One region of the Shewanella sp. 1311 genome, then DNA from elsewhere that is predicted to be linked to it. Evidence: predicted binding sites of a transcription regulator. Region 1 holds the regulator's gene; each other region holds the start of a gene.

Evidence for each region. Region 1 encodes sigma-54, which starts transcription at its own class of promoters, with help from an activator protein. Its sites were predicted from a motif close to GTTGGCACGNNNNTNGNNT; they were not measured.
Region 2: a site for sigma-54 is predicted at 2,402-2,420, ahead of AC5YB3_RS09025 (TorF family putative porin). Genes of this name have one in related genera too.
Region 3: a site for sigma-54 is predicted at 2,328-2,346, ahead of AC5YB3_RS08450 (P-II family nitrogen regulator). Genes of this name have one in related genera too.
Region 4: a site for sigma-54 is predicted at 2,776-2,794, ahead of flgB (flagellar basal body rod protein FlgB). Genes of this name have one in related genera too.

What each region holds. Positions count from the first base shown of each region.
Region 1 is NZ_CM181686.1:3,391,334-3,396,223, forward strand. It holds gene rapZ (RNase adapter RapZ) at 1-715, opposite strand, end outside; gene ptsN (PTS IIA-like nitrogen regulatory protein PtsN) at 712-1,155, opposite strand; gene hpf (ribosome hibernation promoting factor) at 1,158-1,445, opposite strand; gene AC5YB3_RS15190 (RNA polymerase factor sigma-54) at 1,474-2,952, opposite strand; gene lptB (LPS export ABC transporter ATP-binding protein) at 3,060-3,791, opposite strand; gene lptA (lipopolysaccharide transport periplasmic protein LptA) at 3,788-4,342, opposite strand; gene lptC (LPS export ABC transporter periplasmic protein LptC) at 4,329-4,889, opposite strand; gene kdsC (3-deoxy-manno-octulosonate-8-phosphatase KdsC) at 4,886-4,890, opposite strand, start outside.
Region 2 is NZ_CM181686.1:1,992,247-1,997,136, reverse strand. It holds gene AC5YB3_RS09035 (putative bifunctional diguanylate cyclase/phosphodiesterase) at 1-436, shown strand, start outside; gene rimK (30S ribosomal protein S6--L-glutamate ligase) at 598-1,503, shown strand; gene AC5YB3_RS09025 (TorF family putative porin) at 1,612-2,304, opposite strand; gene AC5YB3_RS09020 (HU family DNA-binding protein) at 2,595-2,867, opposite strand; gene AC5YB3_RS09015 (response regulator) at 3,027-3,824, opposite strand; gene AC5YB3_RS09010 (hypothetical protein) at 3,908-4,288, opposite strand; gene AC5YB3_RS09005 (DUF4240 domain-containing protein) at 4,416-4,890, shown strand, end outside.
Region 3 is NZ_CM181686.1:1,859,489-1,864,378, reverse strand. It holds gene nrfA (ammonia-forming nitrite reductase cytochrome c552 subunit) at 1-416, shown strand, start outside; gene AC5YB3_RS08460 (putative porin) at 673-1,425, shown strand; gene AC5YB3_RS08455 (hydrolase) at 1,507-2,049, opposite strand; gene AC5YB3_RS08450 (P-II family nitrogen regulator) at 2,394-2,732, shown strand; gene AC5YB3_RS08445 (ammonium transporter) at 2,743-3,993, shown strand; gene AC5YB3_RS08440 (hypothetical protein) at 4,213-4,551, shown strand; gene AC5YB3_RS08435 (tetratricopeptide repeat protein) at 4,679-4,890, shown strand, end outside.
Region 4 is NZ_CM181686.1:988,491-993,380, reverse strand. It holds gene flgA (flagellar basal body P-ring formation chaperone FlgA) at 1-618, opposite strand, end outside; gene AC5YB3_RS04465 (chemotaxis protein CheV) at 824-1,744, shown strand; gene AC5YB3_RS04460 (CheR family methyltransferase) at 1,844-2,683, shown strand; gene flgB (flagellar basal body rod protein FlgB) at 2,827-3,231, shown strand; gene flgC (flagellar basal body rod protein FlgC) at 3,234-3,650, shown strand; gene flgD (flagellar hook assembly protein FlgD) at 3,675-4,445, shown strand; gene flgE (flagellar hook protein FlgE) at 4,527-4,890, shown strand, end outside.

The sequences.
Region 1 (4,890 bases):
TGCGATTGTTGCGCTCGAGATGTGGCAGCCAAGTTTCCAGTAAATTTTCGATTTGCCAGATGAACTTATTGACCAGTGGTTGACGATTTAAGAACTCAGCCACGGGTTCATCTAAGCCTGTCAATGGACGCAGCGCCAGTTCCCAGTGTGGGTTAGGCAGGAAGCGTACATCGAACATAAAGTCGGCTTCGGTTGGCATACCGTGCTTAAAGCCAAAGGACTCGAAGTTAATCACTAACTCTTTATCAACGCTGCCGAGCAGAATTTGTCTGACTTGGTCGCTTAAATCATAGATATTCAGGTTCGACGTATCTATGTAGTGATCGACCAGTTTTGACATAGGCTCGAGCAGCTTCCCTTCCAGTTTTATCGCTTCTTGCAAAGAGACTTGGCTCTTCGACAAAGGGTGCAAACGGCGGGTTTCGCTGTAACGCTTGAGCAGAATTTTATCGCTGGAATTGAGGAAGAAGCTGGTTAACTCAGTATCAGGAGGCAGGCTCGCGAGTTGCTTTACTAAGACCTTGTCCTGCTCAGGCATGTTACGCACGTCGACACTAATGGCGACGAGATCGTTACTGCCTTTGAGTTGCTCAAGCAAAGTGCCGATTAAGGGCAAGGGAAGGTTATCGACACAATAATAGCCGAGATCTTCGAGTACCCTTAGGGCGACAGATTTGCCTGAGCCTGAGCGGCCCGACACTATGACCAGTTTCATCCAGTGATTACCTGATAGAGTTCCGTTTCATCATGCGTCTTGCGTAATTGCTTTAATATTTGCTTGTCGCTCAGCTTTTCGGCCATGCAAGACAAGGTACTTAAGTGCTGCTGACATTGGTCTGCAGGCACCAGTAGTGCAAATAAAATATCAACAGGTTGCTTATCGATAGCATCGAATGCTATCGGCTCTTCACACTTAATGAGTATGGCAATGGGCTGATCTATATCGGCTAGTCGACCATGTGGAATGGCGATGCCGTTACCTATACCTGTGCTCCCCATCTTTTCGCGCGCCACTAGGCTTTCGAATATCTCTTGAGATGAGAGGGTCGGGTACTGGGCAGCGACTAAGTCGCTGATGAGTTCCAGTACCTTTTTCTTGCTGCCCGGAGTGGCGCAGGTAGTGCACTCCGGCCGCAGTATGGTACAAAGTTCCATTATTAGTGTTTTGTTAACTTCTCTTTGTGTTTAATAACCTGACGATCAAGCTTGTCAATCAGGGCGTCTATAGCGGCATACATGTCAGCATGCTCTGAAGTAGCAAAAACTTCACCACCGATAAGATTTATTCTCGCTTCGGCAATCTGTTGCATTTTCTCGACATTGAGCACAACGTGCACATTATTGATCTGTTCGAAATGGCGTTCAAGTTTTGAAAACTTTTCTTCTACATATGCACGTAACGATTCGGTAATTTCGACATGGTGTCCACTCAGGTTTATTTGCATAGAAACGTCCTCCGATATCCACTGTAGGTTATAAACTTTTACGCTGATTAGAAGGCGGAATGAGCATAGCCTCTCGGTACTTCGCAATGGTTCTGCGGGCTACGTTGATCCCTTGTTCTGCCAGAAGTTGTGCCATCTTACTGTCGCTTAATGGTTTTTTCTGGTTTTCCGCTGCAACCAGTTTCTTAATGAAGGCTCTGATTGCTGTGGATGAGCATTCCCCACCATCGTCAGTACCGACGTGGCTAGAGAAGAAGTATTTTAGTTCAAAAAGTCCCTTAGGGGTATGCATGTATTTCTGTGTCGTCACCCTTGAGATGGTCGACTCATGCATTTCTACCGCTTCGGCAATATCGTTCAGCACCATAGGTTTCATGGCTTCTTCACCGTATTCAAAGAAACCTTGCTGATATTGGACGATACAGTTCGCCACCTTCAACAGGGTATCATTACGGCTCTCTAAACTCTTGATAAACCATTTAGCCTCTTGCAGATGACCACGAATAAATTGGCTATCGGCTTGGCTTTTAGTGCTGCGCGCCATCGAAGCATAATGTTGATTTACATTGATTTTTGGCATGCAGTCAGGATTAAGCTCAACCACCCAACGGCCATTTTTCTTCGACACTGACACATCTGGGATGACGTATTCGTCATCGTTGGGCGTAATCAATAAACCTGGGCGGGGATTGAGGGTTTGGATAAGCGCGATGCCGTCTCTTAACTCATCCTCTTTTAATTTAGTCTTACGCATCAACAATCTAAAATCGCGGGCGGCGATCAGATCTAAATGATCTTTGATCAGCATGCGGGCGTTTTCTAGGTTGGGCGTGTCAGCGGCGAAATGCGACAGTTGGATCAACAGGCACTCGCTTAAATCGCGGGCGGCAACACCAATGGGATCAAAATGTTGAATGCGCTTGAGTACAGCTTCGACTTCGTCGAGCTCAACCTCAGAATTGCCCATGGCTTCGAGGATTTCGTCAGTGCTTTGGGTGAGATAGCCTTGATCGTCGATGGCATCAATAATGGCGGTGGCAATGGCTAAATCGGTTTCAGAAAACGGTGTGAGGTTTTTTTGCCATTCTAAGTGTTCATACAAGCCTTCACTGGTCTCACCTTGGAAGGGCATATCGTCTTCACGACTGCCGCCGGGGCCAGAATTGGGAGAGGCGGTGAACACTTCATCCCAAGTGGTGTCCATGGGGAGTTCGTCGGGCATGGATTCTTTGGTTAAGGACTCTGCCGTGTCTATGGTGGAGCTGTCTTTTTCTGGCGGCAGGGTGCTAGATTCACTGAAATCCGTATCGGATAGCGTTTGGTTTACAGGGTCTTTAGTGGCGTCGAATTGATCCTCTTCCAGCTCGAGAAGGGGATTAGAATCTAAGGCTTGCTGGATCTCTTGCTGCAGTTCTAATGACGACAGTTGCAACAGACGGATGGCCTGTTGTAATTGTGGCGTCATGGTTAACTGTTGACCCAGTTTGAGCTGGAGTGACGCTTTCATGTTACCGCTGATCCCTACGTTATTATTGTTGGATGAGGTCGCTTGTTATCATCTTGAGTGGAGTCCAATGGTGGCATAAATTGCCTGCATTGGCTCCGCTTGATTAACTATAGCCTGAATTGTTCACCTAAGTACACAGCCCTAACTTGCTGATTGTCTAAGATCTCTGCGGGTGTTCCTTCGGCAATCAAGTTTCCGTGACTCACGATATAGGCATGTTCACACACATCTAATGTCTCACGGACATTGTGGTCTGTGATCAACACGCCAAGGCCACGACTTTTGAGCTGTTCGATAATCTTTTTAATGTCGATAACCGAAATCGGATCGACACCAGCAAAGGGTTCATCTAGCAAAATGAACTTAGGATTTGCTGCTAACGCCCGCGCAATTTCGACACGGCGACGTTCACCGCCCGACAATGACATGCCTTGGCTGTCACGGATGTGGGTGATGTGGAACTCTTCAAGCAGATGCTCTAGCTCTTCTTCCCTTTGCTCTTTTTTTAGTTCTTTACGCGTTTGAAGCACGGCCATGATGTTGTCATGGACGGTCAGTTTACGGAAGATACTGGCTTCCTGTGGCAAGTAACCTATGCCTTTGCGGGCGCGCAGGTGCATAGGATCTGCGGTTAAATCATCATCGTCGATAAAGATGTGGCCTTTATCGCTTTTAACCAGACCAACGACCATGTAAAAGGTGGTGGTTTTACCCGCGCCGTTCGGGCCGAGTAGGCCAACGACCTGACCGGTTTTTACCGTCAGACTGACGTCTTTAACCACTTGGCGACTCTTGTAACTCTTCGCCAGATTTTGTGCTCTTAGGGTGATTTGGGTCATTTAGAGTCCTGCTTTTTCACAGGTTTATCTGCTGGCGCGTCTGGTTTGGCATCATCTTGATAGCTTTCTGGCTGAATGATAGTGATCACGCGATCGTCGCCACTGCCGGTACTCTCGGCAATCAATTTTTGCTGGATGATGTTGTAGCGGATTAAATTACCCGTCACTTGGCTGCCCGCTTGATCTAACGAGGCTAAACCTTTAAGTGTCAGGGTGCGGCTCGCCATATCGTAACGAATTTCTTTCGCGCTCGCCGAGGCTGGACGGCCATCGTCTAATACTTGGCTGTACGTCGCAGGGTTGCCAGTGGCCACTAAAATTTTGCTATTTTCACCTTCGGCAGAAAATGCACGCAGTTGATCTGCATGGATTTTAATCGAACCTTGGGTGACTTCAACCGGACCAAAGAAGATGATCTGGTTGTTCTTGATATCTGCCGTTTGGCTCACAGCCTTGATTTTGACTTCCTGTTTCAGGTCGTCGACTTTAGCAAAGGCGCTCATGCTCATTATTAGCATTAGGCTGGCAAGTAATACGTTATTTTGCTTCATATGTTCCTACTACCTGACTGGTCAATTGCACTTCTTGCGCGTTGAGGTCGGCATAAAGGCCTTGGCCTTGAATATTAAAATCTTTCCCTGTGACGTAAATGGTGCGGTCAGAGGTCATTATCATCGTATTGAGATCGAGTTCCAGATAACTGGTGGACAAGGTCTGGATCGGTTCTTCTGGGCTAATGGCATCAATAATAACATTGTTTTCTAATACAACCTTGCCCGTTTCCTTGTTTAGCTTGCCCTGATCTGCTCTGAGTTGCCATTGTGCTTTACCTTGGTCTGGATAAACAAGATAAACAGGTTGAGTAAAGTAAGTTTGATTCGTTGAATCATAATGTTCCATGTGTTTCGCCGTCACACGGCTATTGACTAACCCTTGTTCATTGAACTCAACACTGCGCAGATCTTCAACGATGAAATCTGGGGTATTTTGATCTTTTACTCTGTTATCGGTATCACCGCTGTGTTTGTTCTGCACTTGCCAATAAAGCACTAATGCCGTTCCAAAAAAAGCGATAATCGCGAGTGTCACACGACTCATA
Region 2 (4,890 bases), 1.4 Mb from region 1:
GCCTGCTGGAGCATTAGAGCTTGAAATTACAGAAAATTGCCTTATTGAAGATCCCCATGAACATGCCAAAGTGCTCGATAGAATCGCCGGATTAGGGGTGCGTTTTGCCCTCGATGACTTCGGGACGGGTTTTTCGTCATTAGAACACATCAAACTGTTTCCGATCAGCGTGCTGAAAATCGATAAAAGCTTTGTCGCTTCCTACGATAAGGATGAAAAAGACACCCGATTGCTCGCTGCTTTACTCAACTTTGCCTATGGGTTTAATGTTATTTCTGTGGCGGAGGGTGTTGAAACGTTTGAGCAAGCAGAGTTTTGTACTGCTCGCCATTGCACTGTTTTACAAGGGTATTTATTCTCGCGCCCCTTAGATGCCGCGGCGTTTGAGGCCAAGTATATTCTGCCACTACTAACCCAAACTCAGCTCCCAGTGTGAGAGGTCTCGAACTATTTCAATAGCATAGTGATTTCGTCTGGTGAGGAATATTTTCTTGCTTTACACTGAGCAATAGACAAATATCAGCCCCTTTTTCTGTCGCTGTGCTTTTAGTGCCGCAGAACGGTTTATTCACTCATGCTTAAGTTGGTCACTCAGCAATGAAAATAGGTATTTTATCCCAATTCCCCCAGTTGTATTCGACACAACGTTTAGTGGAGGCTTGTCAAAGCCGCGGACATGAAGCGGTTGTGATCAATACACTGAACTGCTACATGAATATTAATTCCATTAAGCCTAGCATTCATTACGAAGGCACTGAATTAGTTGGCTTTGATGCCATCATTCCGCGTATTCATGCCAGCGTGACTTTTTATGGTTGTGCCGTTGTTCGTCAGTTCGAAATGATGGGCGTGTATGCGGCGAATGATTCAATCTCTATTGCGCGTTCTCGGGACAAATTGCGGGCGCTGCAATTGCTCTCCCGTAAAGGGATTGGCATGCCAGTGACAGGCTTTGCCAATAAGCCGAATGACATCCCCGATCTCATCAATATGGTGGGCGGCGCTCCGTTAGTCATTAAGTTACTCGAAGGTACTCAAGGGATTGGCGTGGTATTAGCCGAGACGAAAACGGCTGCTGAGAGCGTGATAGAAGCATTCTTGGGGCTGAAAGCGAATATCTTAGTGCAGGAATACATTAAAGAATCCAATGGCAGTGATATTCGTTGTTTTGTTGTCGGTGACAAGGTCATCGCCTCTATGAAGCGCCAAGGACCCGAGGGTGATTTTCGCTCCAATCTGCATTTGGGCGGCTGTGGTGAGGTGGTTAAAATCACTGCTGTGGAACGTAAGATGGCGATTGCGGCGGTGAAAGCGATGGGATTGGTGGTCGCTGGGGTGGATATTTTACGCTCTAACCGTGGCCCTTTGATCCTTGAGGTGAATTCGGCGCCCGGTATTGAAGGGATTGAACAAACCACTGGGATTTCGGTGACTGAGCCCATTGTTGAATATATCGAGAAAATGGTCGCAGCCCGTAAAACCAACAGACCCATCATTGCCTAATGGATGATTGTGATAAGACAACGCCACCGTTTAAGGTGGCGTTTTTTTATGCTTAGGGCTTAGATGTTAGGCCTTAGGCCTTAGACGTAAGACCCTAAATGTTAGACCTTAGAGATCAAAGCTGTAGGAATAGCCGAGTACCAGTTTGGCATCATCATCGGTGAGGTCGGTATCAGAAACCATAAACGACACTGTGCCCATGCTGGTATCTGCGCTGAGTGTGACGTTATAGTCGGCATAGTTATCTTCACCAAACCAAGATTGCACAACATCACCGCTTGAGTAGCCATAGTGCACTGATAAGCTGAGTTTTTCAGTGAGAGGCACAGAGACAGTCGCGGCAAGATAGCTAAGATCTTTATTATCTAACGGATCGGCGGCGACATCGTCACCGGCATTGATGACATGGGAGTAACCCAGTTCAAGCCACTTCCAAGTCACTGCAGCATGGAGTTCACCAAAATCAATGCTGCCAGGAGCGTCTGGATAGGCGTAGTAGAGGTAGCCAAAGTCGTAGCTGATGTCTTCGGTAATACTGCCACCATAACCCGCGTAGAGATCCAGCTCGTAGCTCGTATCGTCACCAAAATCTACATTCGATGCCCAAGTGCCAGCATAGAAGCCAGAATCATGGCTGTAGTCAATCCCACCTTGGATTGCGACCGCATCTTTAGTTTGGGTCGCGCCGCGCCATAGGTAATTAGAGGTACCACCAATGTTGCCTGATACGGCTGCAAAGGCATTGCCAGCCAGTAACATTCCCGTCGATAAGGCCAAAACGCTGTACAGTGATTTCTTCATGCTCATCCCCTCGATTGACTTATTTATCGATTCACCAGTGGCACACTTAAGTAAGCAGTGGTCATTAGTGCATCTTGGTTTTTTTCTAAGAAGGGATTTGCTAATCACATGCCACTATTACAATTCTATGTAAAACAAGATATTAGAATATCAAGTGTTAATAAAATGTTTTTATTTGCCAGTTTATGGGGCAGAGGCGCACTCTTGTTGTGCAAAAAATATTCAGCGTTTCACTGGGATAGGGCAAAAAAAACGCCTCACAATGGAGGCGTTGTTTTGAATTTTCTAGCTTAGTTTACGCTGTCGCGTAGGGTCTTACCCGCTTTAAACTTAGGTACAGTCGCTTCAGCGATTTGAATTTCTTTACCTGTTTGTGGGTTACGGCCGGTGCGAGCTGCACGAGTCGCAGTTTCAAACGAACCGAAGCCTACGATGGAGATTTTGTCACCATTTTTCATTGATTCGGTAATGGCTGCTTCAAAAGACTTCAATGCGCGTGCGGCTTCTACTTTCGTTAGATCGGCATTTTCTGCAATTTTGGCGATAAGTTCAGTTTTGTTCATTTTTATTGTCTCTTCTTTCCGTAGATTTATTTGAAATAAGCGTGCCTAACATGCCATAAGGTTTAGCGCTTGGAAAGCCTTTTGCGTCTAAGGTGCCGCAGGATGTTCGGTAAAGCGCAGAATATTTGCTCAGTTCGTGACTTAAGTTTTATTCTGGTTTTATTCTTCTAACAGTTGATAGAGTAATTTTTTAACCAATTTGGGTTCAAAGGGTTTGTCACATAAGGCATTCACACCCGCTTGGGACACATTGCTGAGGTGGGTATCGTTGGCTTCGGAAGACACCATCAAGATGGGAATATGCGATTGTTGGCTTTCATTGCGGATATATTGAGTCAGCGCAAGGCCATCTACGCTTGGCATATTGTAGTCAGTGATCACTAAGTCAAACATATTGTTTTTCATCAACGCTATGGCCTGTGCACCATCTTCGGCCTCGGTAATCAGTTTCATCCCTAAGTTACCGATAGTGCGTTTAATAACGTTTCTTGCCATGCGGCTATCATCGACCACTAATACGCGCACATCCTGCACATCGAAATTACTGAGGTCGAGTTCATCGTGGCTGAGCAGATCGATTGTGGCATTTAAGGCTGTGGCTAAATGCTCGGCACTGAAGGGCTTAGGCAGGATAGCGACCACACCCGATTGGCGGAATATCTCAAGTTGCTCACGGCGACACTCGCTCGAGACCAGCATAAATTGAATATCTTTGCAGTCAGCGCTAGCCCTTAAGTAGCCTAAGAGATCGATGGCGGTGCCATCATCAAAATGCATGGCGCTGGCGATAAGATCGGGTTTGTGGCGAGCAATAATATCTTTAGCCGCTTCAATGTTTTCTGCGGTTTGAATGCTGAGAATGCCTTCCTGTTGTAAGCGTTGAATAATAATTCGACGCTGGATATCTGAAGGTTCTACCAAAAGAATGGAAAGTTCGCTGGGCGATAAATGGCTCATAGTCTACTTCAAGTTAAGAGTCGCAAGTATTTTATTGGGTCGCTAAACTACGCTATTAGTAACAGCTTAGCAACAAATGTCCATTACTGCGTTTGACGGGTCAAATAATGACTCGTGACCTTAGAAAATGCGATCCAATATTGCAGGAGTAAAATGACAATAATGCTTATCGTCAGCGGCAACATAGGAATATTGTGACCAGAAACAATCACTTTTACATCTTCAGGGGTTATACGATAGGCAATAATCGCTGTAATGCCTAGGGCGGAAAATCCTAAGGTTTGCATGCCGATATAAATCTTCAATACTAAGCTCGACCACGGCGTGCGCATCATTATGCCAACGAGCACGGGGAGTACGCCTAGGGTGAAGACATCAAAGGATTGCGTTGTCACAGCCCGTAAAAGTGCGGCAATGCTGAAGAGGCAATATAAAGAGATCAGTAGCATAAGACGTTTAGGCATAGATGTATGTGTAGACAGGTAGCTAAGAAGATGAGCAAGTGTAGGAAATGCCCTAATCCGAGTCCAGCATAACCTTAATATCGTGTAGAATATGCCTTTTTGCGAAAGGCTCTAATAGGTGAAGTTTATGACAGAAGTTGAGTTTTGGGGTTTAGTCACGCGAACGGAAGCGGCGCAATCACAGGAGTCTTTGACTCAAGCACTGAAGCAGAAACTCGCCGAACTGAGTAATGAAGAGTTAAAAGCCTTCGATAAAATCTTTGGTCAGCAGATGCGCCGGAGCTATTTGTGGTCGGTGTGGGGGGCGGCTTACATTATTACTGGCTGTGATTCTGAATATGCTTTTGCCGAATTCAGGTGTTTTTTGATTTCACTCGGCAAAGAAATCTACGATGGTGTAGTCAATCAGCCTGATACTTTAGCGCGTTTAGCCGCTTGGCCTGAGCGAGATGCCTATGCTTATCCTTTTGTGGATGAGTACGATCTTATTGCTGGGCAATTATACGAAGATAGAACCGGTGATGAGTTGCCCTTTATGCCATCGGGCAAGGCGACGCCCGTAGGGAAAAAATTTAGCACTAAGTCCAAGGATTTAAAGCAAC
Region 3 (4,890 bases), 1.5 Mb from region 1:
GCCGCGCCGAAGCGCAACTGGTGAAAGCGCACTTTGAAGCTGCCGCCGCTTGGAAAGCCGGTGCCACTGAAGCGGAAATGAAGCCCATTCTAACCGATATCCGTCATTCACAATGGCGTTGGGACTATGCGATTGCTTCACACGGCGCTGCTGCGCATGCCCCTGAAGAAGTCTTACGTATCCTAGGCACAGCGGTAGATAAAGCGGCAGATGCGCGGGTTAAGTTAGCGCAATTGTTAGCGAAGAAAGGCATCACAGATCCTATCACGATCCCAGATATTTCTACTAAAGCCAAGGCACAAGCCGCTTTAGGTATGGACATGGAAAAAATGAATGCAGAGAAAGAAGCATTTAAGAAAGACATGTTACCTAAGTGGGATGAAGAAGCGAAAAAACGCGAAGCCACTTATAAATAATACTTAAGTAGACTTCAAAATAATAAAAAGCTCCTATATAGGGAGCTTTTTTATATCCTTTATTAAAGGATAAATATTAAATTTTTATTTCAATTATATATTTTTTGCATTAAGGTGTGCGCCGCTAGGAGAGCAGGTTCGTTTAAATATAAAATTAAATGGATATTAATGATAATGGAATAAGCAATGCTGAGATTGTTTCTTCGTTATCTTCATCTTTTACTCCTAGCTTATAATCATATAAGGGAATACTTTGATGAAAAAAATTACCGCGCTAGCAATATTATTAGGTTTCGTAAGTGTTAATGCCGCTGCTGCACAAGATAATCCATATCAGCATGAAGCAGGCCTAAAATATAGCGCAAATTCTGAAGAGTTCAGCGATGGTCTGTGGAACGCGAATTATCGTTACTACATTAGCCCAGTTGACCAAACTAAAGGTCCTTATGCGCTTAATGGATTTTTAGCTCAAACGTCTAATGTTGGCGTTAATTACAGCAATTATGATGAATCAGATTTAGATACTATTGGTGTTGATGGCACTTATGTATTTGCTTCTAAATGGTTTATTGCTGCTAACTATCAACGTTCTGAAATCGGCAGTTTTGACTGGAACACTTACGGTGCAGAAGTCGGTTATTACTTCAACGATAGCTCTGCAGTATCTGCTTTCTATAACGATGGCAGCGATAGCATCGAAGAGTCATACGGTTTAAAAGTGCGTAGCTTTATTGCACTGCAATCAACCACTGGTGTTGATTTGAGCGCAAACTGGACACATCAAGATTCTGACGACACATTCAATTTAGGTGCTGATTGGTATGTGACTAAGTCATGGTCTGTTGGTTTAGGCTATACCGATGATGGTCATGATGATACTTTCGTATTGAAAACCGCTTATTGGTTACGTCTGTCTGATAGCTTCTCTGCAAACTTTGAGTTAGCTAGAGAATTAGATTCAGATGCTGATGGTGTATTTATTGGTTTAGGTTTGACTGGTCGTTTCTAATTTAATTTTCGTAACGATTTTTTAATATAAAGGTCACAAGTTAATGTGACCTTTATTATTTTACTCTAAATGAATTTAAGACTATTTTATCAGTTTTAATAATGCCCTAAAGCGCTCGCCTTGGGCTTGATGTTGTAATTCAAATAATAGCGATTCCACGTTAGTTAATAAGGCGCCTCTGGCCGTCATCATCTGAATACCCAGTTGTTTATTATCGGCACTGCGTGACGAGACGCCATCTGCGACGAGATGCACCGAATATTGCTGTTCTATAAGGTCACAACAGGTTTGATAAACACACACATGGGTTTCAATGCCCGCCAGTATGACGTGTTTGCGATCCGTCTTAGTGAGTGCCTGCGCAAACTCTTCACAGTGCCAGCCGCTAAAATGTTGCTTGGCAATAGGGGAGCCGGTTTTCTCCAGCAAGGTTTGAAGCCCTGGACTGGTTGCTCCGAGTTTATCGGGTAGCTGTTCTAACCACAGTATGGGTATTTCAAATAATTGTGCACCTTGGATTAAGGTCTGTAGTTGTTGGTGCAGCTTGTCACTGTTATCCATGATTTGTGCAAGTTTTCCCTGCACATCGACGATAACGAGAACACATTCTTCGGGTTTTAACATCGGGCCTTCCTTCTGCGCTTGATGATTGTCTTAGTGATGATCTTCGCTTTTGTCTAAGAGCTTGTGCTGTGATGCTCAGGTTTCATCTCGATTTACGCTTCCCCCAGTAGACCCCAATTTCACCTTGTTACCAATAGGCCTAAGGTCGAATAGCTGCTGCACTTAAACTGCTCACTAAAAGAGTGCGTTGCACTTGTTTTTGCTCGATTATGGTGCATTTTTAACCTTTAAAAATAACCTTTTTTAGTTAAAGTTTAAAATAATCAGTAAGTTAAATTGTTGGCCTAATGATTGAATTACCTTTGATACAAGTTAATAACAATCGCGTTTTTTTGGAGGTCAGGATGAAACTAGTCAGCGCTATCATCAAGCCATTTAAGTTGGATGATGTCCGTGAAGCTATCGCCGGAATAGGTATTGAAGGCATGACGGTGACCGAAGTTAAAGGTTTTGGCCGTCAAAAAGGGCACACAGAGCTGTATCGTGGCGCCGAGTATCAGGTGGATTTTTTGCCAAAAGTAAAACTAGAAATTGCCACTAAGGCTGAAAATCTCGACATGTTGATTGAGGCCATTACCACTGCGGCCCATACGGGGAAAATTGGCGACGGTAAGATCTTCGTCGTCGACTTAGAACAAGCTATCCGTATCCGTACGGGTGAACTCGATACAGAAGCGCTATAAGGGGCTGACAATGGAAGAATTAACAAAATTAGGCGGCACAGTCACTGAACTACGCTTTGCACTCGACACCTTTTACTTTTTGATTTCTGGTGCGTTAGTTATGTGGATGGCGGCGGGATTCGCCATGTTAGAAGCGGGTTTAGTTCGCTCTAAAAACACCACTGAAATTTTAACGAAGAACGTGGTGTTGTACGCGATTGCCTGTGTGATGTATCTGCTGGTTGGCTACAACATCATGTATGTGGATAACACTGAAGGGGGGTGGTTGCCATCGATTGGTACCTTAATCGGTTCTCAATCATCAGATGCGAGCCATGCATTAGAATCTGACTTCTTCTTCCAAGTGGTGTTTGTGGCAACGGCGATGTCAATTGTCTCTGGCGCTGTGGCGGAACGGATGAAGTTATGGGCTTTCCTGTTCTTCTCTGTGGTGATGACAGCGGTTATCTATCCAGTAGAAGGGTATTGGACTTGGGGCCAAGGTTTTATCTCTAAACTGGGCTTTGTGGACTTTGCGGGTAGCGGTATTGTGCACATGACAGGTGCGACGGCGGCGATTGCGGGTGTATTATTGCTCGGTGCACGTAAGGGTAAATATGGCCCTAACGGTCAAGTGAATCCTATTCCTGGCTCTAACTTGCCGATGGCAACCTTAGGTATGTTTATTCTGTGGATGGGCTGGTTTGGCTTCAACGGTGGCTCGCAATTAATGGTGTCGGATGCGGCGAATGCGAGCTCAGTGGCAAAAGTGTTTGTTAATACCAATACTGCGGCGGCGTTCGGTGCTATCTCTGCGCTTATCGTGTGTAAGATGATTTGGGGTAAAGCGGATTTAACCATGATACTCAACGGTATTTTGGCGGGTTTAGTGGCGATTACGGCAGATCCTCTTTCACCTTCACTGTTAATGGCGGGTGTGGTTGGTTTAGTTGCGGGCGGCGTGGTGGTGTTCTCGATTGTGGGCTTAGATCGCATTAAGATCGACGATCCAGTGGGCGCTATTTCAGTACACGGCGTGGCTGGCTTCCTTGGTCTAATGTGTGTGCCATTATCCAACGCTGATGCGACTATTACTGGGCAGTTGACCGGTGCTGCCTTCATCTTTACTTGGGTATTCTGTTCATCCTTTGTGGTTTGGTATGTGATTAAGAAAACCATGGGGATCCGTGTGACAGAGGAAGAAGAATACAATGGTATGGATGCGTCTGATTGCGGTATCGATGCCTATCCAGAGTTTGTTACGGTTAAAAATGCTGGCTAAGTAAACTGGCGAATTAATTGTGATTCAACTTGATGCCTAGCGTGGATCGAGGGATAGTAAAGCAGAGCTTAGGCTCTGCTTTTTTATGGGGCTTGGTCATGGGTTAAGCTCAAGGCGGTTTAGAGTGGGGCTTAAGCAGGCTGCCGTGCATTACCTTACAGCATGATTTACCTACACTATTTACCTACAGTATTTACTGCATCAACAGAGGGGTGAACTATGAGCTTACATGCCACAGCTGTCGGTCAATTTACGCGACTCAGCCTTATCGTTATTGCTGGCTTGATATCAGTATCTGCCTTAGCAGGGGAAATCATAGTTAACCGCTCGAGTGAGCCTGTCGATGCCTTTGCTGTGCGTGATCAAGTGCTCAAGGATTTTGAGTGGCAGGAGTCGCTGCGTCGCCAGCAGCAGATCCAAATTCTGCAGGCTTTACCCTTAGGTTGTATTACTGTGATAAAGCCCTATCGCTATTTCACCTGTGGGGAACATAACTATCGGCCATATCATTACCAGCAGCGCGAGCTATACATAGAGGTTGATCGACCTTCGCAGTAACTAACTTGCTAAATCACTTGCCATTATTTTTGAACGATAGCGATTGTCATTTTTTGTAACCATTTTATGTCGTCTTTTTCGCCATTTGTAATAAGCTCAAATAGGAGCTAATGGTGTGGGAGGACATATGTCGAAACTATTCCGAGCCGTATACCTGAGTGCCATCATGGGCGCTGCACTCAGTCAGTTGTTTGCCTGTAGCTCGACGACCATCGAGCCTGATCCATCTGATCTTGAGTCGCTACTTGCCGATTCACTGTTTTCCCCTGTCGCCGATATTCCTTCAGTTGCGGATATTTTTTATTTGCCGCCAGAGGTGGTGACAGACGTAAAGCGTAG
Region 4 (4,890 bases), 2.4 Mb from region 1:
TTTATTGCCATCTTGTAGGGCTTCGCCCGCAGTTTTAAGTTCGAATGAGTTAGAACGAACATAAATAGATACCGAGTCGTTTTTACACACAAAGCATAAGTTATTGCTCAATATAGGATAATCCTTCGAGACGCGTCGTTTGACTCGCACACCAGCTAATTTACTTGGGTCATCAAATTCAGCGCCTCGTAAACTATTTTGCTCAATGTAACGGATTTCAACTTGGCTAGGGGAGATGAGTTCGCCAGGCGCTAAGGTTTCAGTTGTGACAACAACGGGGAATAAAATATCCACTCTAACCGACATATAAATCTGCCAAGGGTAAGCGAGCTCTTGCGTATTGCAGCTGACTTTTAGGGTGTTATTACGGCTAATTTCCCTGTCACTAGCCAATTCAACCTGAATTGGCGACGAACATTGTGACGGCAGCATTCTTGCGTCAACTATTTGCGGCGAAATATCGACTTTGGCATTCGCTGGCACGGATATCTTTTCTGAAATAAGCGCTTTAGCTAATTCTGAGATGGCCGATACGGTGGGAACAATAGGCTCTGCACTCGCAAAAACGGGCATGAAGAGGGCGAAAACACTAAAAAAACAGACTAAATTTACTTTCATAATGAAGAGACTAGCTTGTAACGCCAGAATGCACCTATACTTTTATCAAGTTCGAAGCTGACCACTGTAATAATAATTTGCATTACTGTCAGAAGATTGACTCAGTTTCGACTATGTTTATCGATAGATAAGACGTAAGCAATTAATATGCCTATACTCAAACGAGTCATAGGGCCGTACATAAACAGAACAACAAGGCAGAGTTATGTCGAGTATTCTTGATTCAGTCAACAAACGAACCCAGCTCGTTGGCCAAAACCGTTTAGAATTGCTGCTTTTTAAATTAAACGGTCGTCAACGGTTTGGGATTAACGTGTTTAAGGTGAAAGAAGTACTGCAGTGCCCGCCACTGACAACTTTGCCTAAACTTAATCCTTATGTTAAAGGTGTCGCGCATATTCGCGGTACGACTATTTCAGTTATTGATCTGAGTGCGGCAACAGGTGGTAGACCTTTAGCGAGTACTGAAAACTGTTTCATCATTATTTCTGAATATAACCGCAGCGTTCAAGGTTTCTTGGTCAGTTCTGTTGAGCGGATTATAAACATGAATTGGGAAGCGATTATGCCTCCGCCTCAAGGTGCTGGTCGTTATTCTTATCTGACGGCAGTAACTGAGATAGAAGGTGAATTGGTTGAAATTCTCGACGTAGAAAAAATCTTAGATGAGATTTCACCGGTTAAAACTGCCATCAGTGAAGAAGCCAATGAAAAGCTGACCCTCGACAGAACCCAGCATTACCATATTATGGTTATCGATGATTCTGCCGTGGCGCGTAAGCAAATTATTCGTTCACTCGAGTCATTGAACTTACAAATTGATACCGCAAAAGATGGTCGAGAAGCATTAGATAAGCTTAAAGAAATCGCCAAAGAAATGGACAATGTTGCCGATGAAATCCCTCTCATTATCTCAGACATTGAGATGCCTGAAATGGATGGTTATACCCTGACCGCTGAGATCCGAGATGATCCTAAGCTCAAGCATATTAAAGTGGTACTGCACACATCGTTAAGTGGTGTATTCAATCAGGCAATGGTTCAAAAAGTGGGGGCCAATGACTTTATCGCTAAGTTTAATCCCGACGAACTGGCTGCTGCCGTGAATAAACACTTAAGTTTGTAAGTGCAGTAGTTAGTACCTAGATACGCTTTACGCTATAATCTCGACTTTATAACATGATGGTTTCGCACTGATTTTGGTGCTTGCTATAGGATTTAGGATGTGAATGTGCCAAATAAATCACTCGCTGAAGCTGAATATAATCAATTTAGGTTGTTCTTAGAGCAACACAGCGGCATCGTACTGGGTGAAAATAAGCAATATCTGGTGCGCAGTCGTCTTGCTCCTCTGATGGGGAAATATAACCTGCCATCCTTATCCGATGTGGTTAAGCATTCGATGAAGCCTACGGAACGTGCGCTTCGGGCTGAAGTGATCGATGCTATGACGACCAATGAAACCCTTTGGTTCCGTGATCGTTATCCATTTGAGTTATTGCATAACGTTTTGTTACCTGAGTACAGTCGTTTAGGTCGTCCACTTAAGATTTGGTCGGCAGCGTGTTCGTCCGGGCAAGAACCCTATTCATTGGCGATGACGATTCTTGAGTATCAACAGAAGAAGCCTGGTGCGCTTGCGGGTAGTGCGTCAATTCAAGCCACGGATTTGTCGCCTTCCATGTTGGAACGTTGCAAAAATGCTGAGTACGATAGCTTGGCATTAGCGCGCGGTTTATCCGAGGAGCGTAAGCGTCAGTTTTTTGATGCTTTGCCTTCAGGCAATATGAAGTTAAAGGATAATGTTAAGCGTTTGGTGAACTTTAGGGCACATAATCTGCTTGAAAGTTATAGCTTACTTGGTAAGTTCGACATTATTTTTTGCCGCAATGTGCTGATTTATTTTGCGCCTGAGGCAAAGGCAAAAATTTTGCGGCAATTCGCTGCCGCTCTTAATCCAAAAGGGATTTTATTTCTCGGTGCATCAGAATCTATTGCTGGTTTAACGGATGAGTTTGACATGGTCCGTTGTAACCCTGGGATTTATTACCAGAAAAAGACTTAAGTCTGCTGCTTTAAAGAAAATTACCGACATTTGTCGGTAATTTTTTACCCATCACTTGCTCATCCCTATTGTTATTCTCATTATTCTCCTATGTTGGCACATGAATTGCTTTATTTCCGTGAGTGACACGAGGAGGCAATTTTATGGCGATCAATTTTGATAATGCACTGGGTGTGCATCAGTACACTCTCGGTATTAGAGCGCAGCGAGCTGAAGTCATTTCGAGCAATATCGCTAACGCCGATACGCCACATTATAAAGCCCGTGATGTAGATTTTTCTGCGGCAATGCAGGCCGCCCGTGGCCAACAACAGCAGCGTAATAGTCTTGAAATGCAAGAGACAGACAAGCATTTTGGTCTTGCTGAGTTGACTGGTCAATTTGTTAAGTTCCGCGTGCCAAATCAACCCGATACTGGTGATGGTAATACTGTTGATATCCAACAGGAACAATCGGCATTTATGCAAAATGCCCTTGAATATCAAATGTCGCTTGGTTTTTTAGACAGTAAGTTTAGTGGCATGAAGAAAGCGCTGAGAGGGGATTAATCATGAGTTTATTTAGCATATTTGATGTTGCTGGCTCAGGAATGTCGGCTCAATCGGTCAGGTTGAACACCACTGCGAGTAATATAGCTAACGCTGATTCCGTCTCGAGTAGCGTAGATAAGACCTATCGTTCCCGTCATCCTATTTTTGAAGCTGAAATGGCCAAAGCCCAAAGTCAGCAACAAGCCTCTCAAGGTGTTGCGGTAAAAGGTATTGTTGAAAGTGATCGACCACTACTAAAAGAATACTCGCCCGATCATCCAATGGCGGATGCGGACGGCTTTATTTATAAACCGAATGTTAATGTCATGGAAGAAATGGCAGATATGATTTCTGCTTCGCGCTCATATCAAATGAATGTTCAGGTCGCTGAAGCAGCTAAGTCTATGCTGCAACAAACACTTGGGATGGGTAAATAACATGTGTTACTTAGGAGGTAAGCTGTGAGCCTCATTAATCAAATTAACCAAGCATCGGCGCAGACGGCTCAAAATAAGAGTCAGTCAAATGCTGTTACGACCAATTCATCAACCAGCTCAACGGGCAATCCGTTTCTTGATGGCATACGTCTGCCAAAAGATTCGATTGTACCGGAAGCGAAAAGCCAACAGTTAACCCAAGATGATTTTTTCTCGTTATTAAGCCAACAGTTATCGATGCAGGACCCTTTTAAGCCTGTTGACAACGATCAAATGATTGCGCAGATGGCATCATTTTCGACGGTTGATGGTATCGGCAAGTTAAATGATGAAATTGTTAACTTAAACAGTGTCATGACGTCGAGCCAAGCACTGCAGGCATCGGGACTCGTTGGTCGTAAGGTATTGATCCCAACCGATACAGGCAATATTTCAGCAGAAAGCCCAACGATGAAAGGTGTGGTCAGTACCCCTGATAAAATTCCAGAGATTACTGTGCGTATCGAAGATGAGAAGGGCCAAGTTGTCACAACCTTTAAAGTCGATGGTAGCGATGGTGGTAACGTCGATGTGAACTGGGATGGTTTAGATAAGAATGGCCTGCCAGTGGTCGCAGGTAACTATACGATTAAGGCGAGTGGTTTAGTGGATGGGAAATCCCAAGAGCTGCCCGTTTCAACCTATGCTCATGTGAGTAGCGTTTCTTTAGGGACGGCCAGTACCGGCGCCATTCTTAACTTGAGAGGCGGTATGGGGATCAAGTTAACCGACGTGTTAGCTGTGTCTGAAACTTAAGTTTATACAAAATAATTTTGTAGAATCCGAATTGGGCGTTTGTTGTCCGCAATTGAATTGAGTCAAAAGTAGAGGTGAATTATGTCGTTTAACATTGCATTGAGTGGCATTTCTGCCGCACAGAAAGATTTAAACACCACGGCGAACAACATTGCGAATGCGAATACCATTGGCTTTAAAGAATCGCGTGCTGAATTTGCGGATGTTTACGCTAATTCTATTTTTTCAAATTCCAAGACAGCTGTCGGTGGTGGTGTCGCAACGAGTCAGGTCGCCCAGCAATTCCATCAAGGCAGCTTACAGCTGACAAGTAACTCCCTTGATATGGCAATTAAAGGCGGTGGCTTCTTTGTCACTGCCTCTGAGATCGGCAGTCTTGACCATTCGTTTACTCGTGCAGGGGCATTTAAAGTCGATTCAAATAACTACATGGTTGATTCTGCTG